Regions from separate parts of the Streptomyces sp. NPDC048392 genome, predicted to be linked through region 2. Evidence: riboswitches for the same ligand, from Rfam matches in the RefSeq annotation. Region 2 holds a riboswitch; the other holds the start of a gene.

Evidence for each region. Region 2 has a riboswitch for cyclic di-AMP ahead of ACGFYH_RS05710 (NlpC/P60 family protein). Riboswitches for the same ligand answer to the same signal wherever they lie in the genome.
Region 1: it holds a riboswitch for cyclic di-AMP, as region 2 does, so the genes downstream of both, rpfA (resuscitation-promoting factor protein RpfA) here and ACGFYH_RS05710 (NlpC/P60 family protein) in region 2, are expected to answer to the same signal.

What each region holds. Positions count from the first base shown of each region.
Region 1 is NZ_JBICYB010000035.1:44,440-48,938, reverse strand. Features, by position in the region: gene eno (phosphopyruvate hydratase) at 1-1,021, opposite strand, end outside; gene rpfA (resuscitation-promoting factor protein RpfA) at 1,306-2,034, opposite strand; cyclic di-AMP (ydaO/yuaA leader) riboswitch at 2,038-2,204, opposite strand; gene ACGFYH_RS31185 (transglycosylase family protein) at 2,387-3,415, opposite strand; gene ACGFYH_RS31180 (cytochrome P450) at 3,559-4,499, opposite strand, start outside.
Region 2 is NZ_JBICYB010000002.1:388,586-393,084, forward strand. Features, by position in the region: gene ACGFYH_RS05705 (tellurite resistance/C4-dicarboxylate transporter family protein) at 1-763, opposite strand, end outside; gene ACGFYH_RS05710 (NlpC/P60 family protein) at 790-1,980, opposite strand; cyclic di-AMP (ydaO/yuaA leader) riboswitch at 1,988-2,164, opposite strand; gene pcrA (DNA helicase PcrA) at 2,414-4,499, shown strand, end outside.

The sequences.
Region 1 (4,499 bases), on a different contig from region 2:
AACCGATCTGGTTGACCTTGACCAGCAGGGCGTTGGCGGCGCCCTCCTCGATGCCACGGGCCAGACGCTCCGGGTTGGTGACGAACAGGTCGTCGCCGACGATCTGGACCTTGTCGCCGAGCCTTTCGGTGAGGACCTTCCAGCCGTCCCAGTCGTCCTCGAACAGCGGGTCCTCGATGGAGACCAGCGGGTACGCCTCGACCAGCTCGGCGTAGTACTCGGTCATCTCGACGGCGGTGCGCTCCTTGCCCTCGAAGGTGTAGGAGCCGTCCTTGTGGAACTCGGAGGCGGCGACGTCGAGCGCGAGGGCGATCTGCTCGCCGGGCGTGTAGCCGGCCTCCTTGACCGCCTCGAGGATGAGGTCGAGGGCCTCGCGGTTGGAGCCGAGGTTCGGGGCGAAGCCGCCCTCGTCGCCGAGACCGGTGGCCAGGCCCTTGTTCTTCAGGACCTTCTTGAGCGTGTGGTAGACCTCGGCGCCCCAGCGCAGGGCCTCGGAGAAGGACTCCGCGCCGATCGGGGCGATCATGAACTCCTGGATGTCCACGTTGGAGTCGGCGTGCGAGCCGCCGTTCAGGATGTTCATCATCGGCACCGGCAGCAGGTGCGCGTTGGGACCGCCCAGGTAGCGGAAGAGCGGCAGGTCGCTGGCCTCGGAGGCGGCATGGGCGACGGCGAGGGAGACGCCGAGGATGGCGTTGGCGCCGAGCGAGCCCTTGTTGTCGGTGGCGTCCAGGTCGAACATGGCCTGGTCGATCAGGCGCTGCTCGGTGGCGTCGTAGCCGACGAGCTCCGGGCCGATCTGCTCGATGACGGCCAGCACGGCCTTCTCGACGCCCTTGCCGAGGTAACGGCTGGGGTCGCCGTCACGGAGTTCGATGGCCTCGAAGGCACCGGTGGAGGCGCCGGACGGAACGGCGGCACGACCCGTGCTGCCGTCGTCGAGGCCGACCTCGACCTCGACCGTGGGGTTGCCTCGGGAGTCCAGGATTTCCCGGGCTACGACGACGTCGATGGACGGCACGAGCATCTCCTTCTTCAATGTGACGCTTCGGTGTGACGCGCGGGTCCCGCAGGACCGCGGCGGCTCTGCGGGACCGAGCCTAACCGGCTCCGGGCGATCGGCCAGCCGATCGACCACCCGCTGGACAGAACCGAGAGTAAATTGTTTCCGAACGGAACAAAGACGTTTCCGGAAACCGGTACGGAACCGGAGGACGGAAACGCGACACGGGCCGGGCGCAAAAATCCCGCCCCGGTGCGTACGGGGGAACACGCACCGGGGCGGGAGTGGCGGGGGGCCGCCGCTTACTTGAGGTGCAGCTGCTGGCCCGGGTAGATCAGGTCGGCGTCGTCGACGATGTCGTCGTTCAGCTTGAACAGCTTCGCCCAGCCGCCCTTGACGTCGTGCTCCTCGGCGATCGAGCTGAGGGTGTCTCCCTTGACGACCTTGTACTCGCCGTCACCCTTCTCGACCTTCTTGCCGGTCGGGGTGGTGACGGTCTTCTTCTTCCCGGTCTTCTGCTCCGCGGCCGGACGCTCGGCGGAGCGGGAGGCCTTCTGCTCGGTGGAGCGCTCGGCGGTGGAGCCGCTGCTCTGGCTCTGCGAGCTCTCCGAGCTGCCGGAACCGCTGCTCTGGCTCTCGGAGCCGCCACCGGTGTACGCGGCGCCCGACAGGCCGGTGCCGCAGACCGGCCAGGCACCCTTGCCCTGGCCCGCGAGAACCTTCTCGGCGATCTGGATCTGCTGCGCCTTGCTCGCCTGGTTGGCGGTGGAGGCGAACTGCGTACCGCCGTAGGCGGCCCAGGTGGAGGCGGAGAACTGCAGACCGCCGTAGTAACCGTTGCCGGTGTTGATGGACCAGTTGCCGCCGGACTCGCACTGGGCGACGGCGTCCCACTCGGACGCGGTGGCGGCGGAGGCGTTGCCGGCCGCCATCAGCGGGGCGGCGACGGCGGCACCGGTGACGCCGGCGACGGCGATGACACGGGTGGCCTTGGACGGGCGACGGTGCTTGCCCTTGCCGGAAAACAGCATGGTTGATCCCCTCACCGACGCCTGCGAGGTGAGCTGTCGGGTTCGGGCCGGTTGAGTTGCCCGGCCGGGTTCCTCACGGAACTCGGCTCCACCCCTAGCCGCTCCGGCTCAACTGCCCGGTGCGGCGCTTACCTTGGGTCCCCCGCTCCTGCCTTCGGCGCTTGACGCGACGACTGTTCCCGTACGGCCGCTGGCAGGATTCGGCGTTGCGGCTGTCGGGGCCCGCGATGGCGAGCGTCTCGACCGTAGACACGCGCTCCGCGGATTTTCAAAGACGATCACGGCTTCTGAGACCTATCTCTCACGAGATCCAAAAGGGACATACGATCTCTAACCGTGACGCGAACTCCCCCTACTTTTCGCCCGATTCGCCCGCAACCGTGAGCGTCTGACCGGGCAGGATGCGGTCCGGGTCGGCACCGACGACCTTCTCGTTGCCGACGTAGAGCGCACGCCATCCGCCGTCGACACCGAAGGAGTCGGCGATGGCCCAGAGACTGTCGCCGGCGCGCACGATGTACGAGCCGTCCCCGGTCTCCCCCGACTCCGCGTCGCGCGAGGCGTGCCGCCCCGACGTGCTGTCCGTGAGCCCCCTCTTCACCGTGCCCTCGCCCGCGCCGTCGCCGCGGTGCCGGCCCGAGCCGGACGAGGCCTCGGCGCCCTGCGGTCCGGCGCCGGCGGCGGAGCCGGATTCCGCGGACGTGTCCGGCTCGACGGATTGGCCCGTGTCACCGGACGTGACATCGGAGGCGGTGTCAGATGACGCCGAAGAAGAGGGCGAAGGCGAGGAAGAGGACACTTCGGAGTTCGGGTCCGACGTCCCGGTGGAGGCGGACGAGTCCGACGAGCGGGACGAGCCGGTCGACTCGGACGACTGGGACGACTCGGGCGTTTCGGTGGCCGAGGGCGTTCCGGACGGCTTGACGGCGTCCGTCTTCCCCGAGGTGCCCGAGCCCTCCGACGCACCGTCACCGGCCGCGTCCGAGCCGCTGTCCGCGACCCCCGGGCCGTTGCCCAGGCCCGCGAGCAGACCGCAGGTCGGCCAGGCGGCTATGCCCTGGTCCGCCTGTATCTTCTCGGCGATCCCTATCTGCTGCGAGCGGCTGGCCTGGTCGGCACTGGGGGCGTACTGGAGGCCGCCGTACCGCTCCCACGCCTCCTGGGACAGCTGCAGGCCGCCGTAGTACCCGTTGCCGCTGTTCTGGCTCCAGGCGCCGCCGGTCTCGCATTCGGCGACCTGATCCCAGTTCGCGGAGCCGGCCGCGTGGGCGCCGGTGGCGCCGAGCAGCGGGATCGCGATGGCGGAGCCGGTCACTCCGGCGGCGACGACCAGGGCGGGAGCCTGGCGGGGGCGGCGGTGACGACCGTTCCCGGAGAGCATGCGACGACCTTTCACGAGACGACGGGGGCAGCGCGGCCGATGACGCTCGGCACCACGCTGATCCGTGAACGTATAGGCAGATCATCGCTTGTCACAAGTTCATGCCGCGCAGATCACGTGAAGATCACAGAGTTGAGCGTGTGTCACTTTCGCGTCGGCGACGCAACGTTGTCGGCGGACGACGCGAACGGTGTGAAGGAGACGGGCAGGGTGCGCAGGCCTCGCATGATGAGCCCGCCGCGCCACCGCAGTTCGGCCGGGTCCGCGGCGAGGCGGAGGTCCGGCAGGCGGGTGAGGAGCGTGGCCAGCGCCGTCCGGCCCTCCAGCCGGGCGAGCGGGGCGCCGAGGCAGTAGTGGATGCCGTGCCCGTATCCGAGGTGCTGGCTGTCGCGGCGGGCGAGGTCGAGGGTGTCCGGGTCCGTGAACCGCTCCGGGTCCCGGTCGGCCGCGGCGAGGACGACGAGGACGGGATCGCCGGCCGCGACGTCCTGCCCGCCGAGGGTCAGCGGCCGGGTGGCGAAACGCCAGGTGGCCAGCTCCACCGGTCCGTCGTAGCGCAGGAGTTCCTCGACACCGCTCGCCAGCAGGCCGCGCTCGCCCGCGGCCAGGGACGTCTGCAGCCGCTCCCGCTGGACGGGGTGGGTGAGCAGGGCGTAGGTGCCGTTGCCGATGAGGTTGACCGTGGTCTCGAAGCCCGCGAAGAGCAGGATGAAGGCCATCGCGGCGGCCTCGTTCTCGGTGAGGTGCTCGCCGTGGTCGGAGGCGCGGATCAGGCCGGAGATGAGGTCCTCGCCGGGTCCGGGCTCGGGCGGCAGCGCGGCGCGCTTGCGGTGGATGAGGTCGGCGAGGTAGCCGCGCATCTTCTTCACCGACCGCGCGACCCCGCCCCGCGGACCGCCCCCGTGACGGATCATCATGCCCGCCCAGTCCCGGAAGTCGTCCTGGTCCTCGCGGGGGACACCGAGCAGGTCGCAGATGGCGTAGATGGGCAGCGGGAAGGCGAACTCGTGGATGAGGTCGGCGGAGCCGGTGCCCGCGAACCGGCCGATGAGGTCGTCGGCCAGCTCCTGCACCCTGGGTGCGA
Region 2 (4,499 bases):
CGATCTCGGCGGCCACGAGTACGGCGTACCAGGCGAGGTCGAGGGCGAGCAGGAAGACGGTCAGGTCGTGCAGAACGGCGTTGTCGTCGGCGTTCCACAGGTACATGCCCGTCCCGGCCGCCGCCAGCAGCTTGGCGCCGGCGAGGGCCGAGATGGCGAGCGCGCCGCCCGCCACCCAGTGGTCCCCGGCGCCCCTGGCCACCTGCCGCAGATCGAAGCGGAACAGCGCGATCAGATAGAGCACGATCCCCAGCCAGAACGGCACCAGGGCCGCGTGTGCCAGCCAGGCCGTCGAGGTGGCCGCGGCCAGCGTGGCGCCCAGGACGGCGAGCCCCTCCGTGGCCACGCAGCCCAGGAACACCGTCCCCGGCATCCTCCGTCCCCAGCGCCGCACCACCAGGACCAGCAGCCACGGCCACAGCAGGGCCGCCAGCGCCAGCAGCACCGCCGCCAGGAGCGACCAGCCCAGCAGGGAGAAACGGGTGCCGAGCACGGTCGTCGCGGCGACGGCGGTGAGCGCGCCCGGCGTCCCCGCCCGCTTCATCCACCGCGCGCGCTCGGCCAGCAGCAGGTAGCCGAAGTTCGCCGCCAGCGGCAGCCAGGCGGCACAGGCCAGCACCAGGCTGATCCGGGACAGGGCCTCGCGGCCCGTCAGATGCAGGGCGACCGACACGATGCCGGTCGCCATCACCGCGGCCCCGGCCGCCGGTGGGCGCTGCGCCCACCAGGCGCGCAAGGGAGAGCGAGGAGTGCCGGACGACATGCCCCGATGCTAGAGAGCCGCGCCGGTCAGGCCGGGCGCACCACGCTGTGGATCGCGGACTCGCCGTCGTAGAAGACCGACTCCTCGCGGACGTACGCGCCCGGCTTCGGGGCGTGGATCATCATGCCGTTGCCGATGTAGAGGCCGACGTGGCTGATGTCGTCGTAGAAGAACACCAGGTCACCGGGTTGCGCCTGGGAGACGGAGACGGTCGTGCCGGCCTCGACCTGGTCGTAGGTGGTGCGCGGCAGCGTCACGCCCGCGGCCTTCCAGGCGGCCTGGGTGAGGCCGGAGCAGTCGTAGGAGCCGGGGCCCGTGGCGCCCCAGACGTACGGCTTGCCGATCTGGGCGCGGGCGAAGGCGAGCGCCTTGTCGGCCTTGGTCCCGGTCGGGGAGTCCGGCGTCGTCGGTCCCGAAGCACCGGTGCCGCCGGAGGGCTCCGGGGTGCCGGACGCACCGGAGCGGGCGTCGTCCTCCTGCCGCTGGGCGGCCTCCTCCTGCCGCCTGCGCTCCTCGGCCTGCTGCTTCGCCAGCTCGGCGGCCTTGCGGGCGGCCTCCTGCCGCTTCTTCTTCTCGATCGCCGCGAGCCGGGCCTTCTCCTCGGCGGTCAGCTCCGACAGCAGCTCGCGCGCCGTGGCGAGCTTCTTCTGGACGGTCGACTTGGCCGTCCTCAGGTCGTCCTGCGAGTCCGTGAGCGTTTCGAGGCTCGCGGTGGCCTCCCGACGCTTCCGCATGGTCTCGGACTGCTGGGTGACGTAGTCGTCGACGGCGCTCTTCTGGCGGCCGGTGAGCCGGCTCATCAGCTGGTTCTGGTCGAAGTAGTCCTGCGGCGAGTCCGCGAGCAGCAGCGTCGCGGTCTCGGGGACCGACGCCCCCGTGCGGTACTGGGCGGAGGCGAAGGAGCCCAGCTCCTCGCGCGCGTCGTTGAGCTTCTGGGTGCGCTCGGCGACGTCGTCGAGGAGGGTGTCGGCGCGTTTGCGCTGCTTGGAGGTCTTCTCCTTGGCCGCGTTGTACTTCTCGGTCGCCGACCCGGCCTGGCGGTACAGGTCGTCGACCTTCTTCTCGACCTCTTCGAGGCTCGGCCGGTCGTCCGACGGCGCGGCGTTGGCCGTCTGGGACAGCAGGGCGACGGAGGTGAGGGCGGCCGTGGCGAGGGCCGGGGTCCGTATGCCTGCGACGCGCGTACCGGTGGGACGCGACTTGCGGTGCGACGCCAAGGGAGGCGACTCCTTCCAGTGCTCCGCCTACCGGGTTAGCTGTCGGGTTCGGGCGGCGGTTCGGAAGGTTTGCCCTACGGCGGCCCCCCTCGTCGAGGGCGGTCGGCCGATTCACCCCAAAGTCTCGGTTGGGTCCCCGGCTCCGGGCGCCGTGCGGGCACGCCGGACTCGGCGGAGGCCGCACGGCCCGGCGAGGTTCGCCGGAGGGGGTCGAGCGGCCTGCCCGCACCGTAGCCAACTCGTGTGGCCGCTGTGAAGGTTGGTGGGTGATATGCCCGATACATTTTCGTTACCTTCTGTGCGGGCGCTCCCGTCCGGCCGCGGGCGTCACTCATCGTCGCCCGTAGCGTCGCAGGGTGTGCCCGGCCGGGATGCGGGCCGTTTTCCGGGGTGGCACCGGGTTGTCGGTGGGGCGCCCTAGACTCGGAGAGCGATGAGCAGCCTCTTTGACGACAGCTTCCTGGCGAACCTCCAGACCCCCCGGGGCCACGAGGAGGAACACCCGCCGCCACCCGAGGACGATCACGGAACGGAGCCGGTTCCGCACGATCTGTTCGGCGGGAGGTTCGACGCGCCGCCGGACCGGGACACCCACTACCGGGACGGTGCCCCGCGCCCCGCTCTGGACGCCGCCGCGCTCCTGGAAGGGCTGAACGACAACCAGCGGGCGGCCGTCGTCCACTCCGGCTCCCCGCTGCTCATCGTGGCCGGTGCCGGCTCCGGCAAGACCCGCATGCTCACCCACCGCATCGCCCACCTGCTGGCCGATCGGAACGTCCACCCGGGCCAGATCCTCGCGATCACCTTCACCAACAAGGCCGCGGGCGAGATGAAGGAGCGCGTGGAACAGCTCGTCGGCCCGCGCGCGAACGCGATGTGGGTGATGACCTTCCACAGCGCCTGCGTCCGCATCCTGCGCCGCGAGTCCAAGAGGCTCGGCTTCACCTCGTCCTTCTCGATCTACGACGCGGCCGACTCCAAGCGCTTGATGGCGCTGGTGTGCCGGGATCTCGACCTGGACCCGAAGCGCTTCCCGCCGAAGTCCTTCAGCGCCAAGATCAGCAACCTGAAGAACGAGCTGATCGACGAGGAGGACTTCGCCGCACAGGCCGCCGACGGCTTCGAGAAGACCGTCGCCCAGGCCTACGCCCTCTACCAGTCGCGGCTGCGCGAGGCGAACGCGCTCGACTTCGACGACCTGATCATGACGACGGTCAACCTGCTGCGCGCCTTCCCGGACGTCGCCGAGCACTACCGCCGCCGCTTCCGGCACGTCCTGGTCGACGAGTACCAGGACACCAACCACGCCCAGTACGCCCTGGTCCGTGAACTGGTCGGCGCTCCCTCGGACCACCCCTTCGACGTGCCGCCCGAGGCCGAGGTCCCGCCCGCCGAGCTGTGCGTGGTGGGCGACGCCGACCAGTCGATCTACGCCTTCCGCGGCGCCACCATTCGCAACATCCTCCAGTTCGAGGAGGACTACCCGGACGCGACGACGATCCTGCTGGAGCAGAACTACCGCTCCACGCAGACCATCCTCAGCGCCGCCAACGCGGTCATCGAGCGCAACGAGTCCCGCCGCCCCAAGAACCTCTGGACCAACCAGGGCAGCGGCGCGCAGATCACCGGCTACGTCGCCGACACCGAGCACGACGAGGCCCAGTTCGTCGCCGACGAGATAGACCGCCTCACCGACGCGGGCGAGGCGAAGGCCGGCGACGTCGCCGTCTTCTACCGGACCAACGCACAGTCCCGTGTCTTCGAAGAGGTCTTCATCCGCACCGGCCTGCCCTACAAGGTCGTCGGCGGCGTCCGCTTCTACGAGCGCAAGGAGGTCCGGGACGTCCTGGCCTACCTGCGGGTGCTGGCCAACCCGGAGGACTCGGTGCCGCTGCGCCGCATCCTCAACGTCCCCAAGCGGGGCATCGGCGACCGCGCCGAGGCGATGATCGACGCCCTGGCCCAGCGCGAGAAGATCGGCTTCCCGCAGGCGCTCCGGCGCGTCGACGAGGCGTACGGTATGGCCGCGCGCTCCGCGAACGCCGTCAAGCGGTTCAACACGCTCATGGAGGACCTCCGTACGATCGTCGAGTCCGGCGCCGGACCGGCGACCGTCCTTGAGGCGATCCTCGAACGCACCGGCTACCTCGCCGAGTTGCAGGCCTCCACCGACCCGCAGGACGAGACCCGCATCGAGAACCTCCAGGAACTCGCGGCCGTCGCCCTGGAGTTCGAGCAGGAGCGGGCCGAGAGCGAGGAGGCCGGCACCCTCGCCGAGTTCCTGGAGAAGGTCGCACTCGTCGCGGACTCCGACCAGATCCCCGACGAGGAGGACGGTGACGGCGTCGTCACCCTGATGACCCTGCACACCGCGAAGGGCCTGGAGTTCCCGGTCGTCTTCCTCACCGGCATGGAGGACGGCGTGTTCCCGCACCTGCGCGCCCTCGGCCAGGCCAAGGAGCTGGAGGAGGAGCGGCGCCTGGCCTACGTCGGCATCACACGCGCCCGCGAGCGGCTGT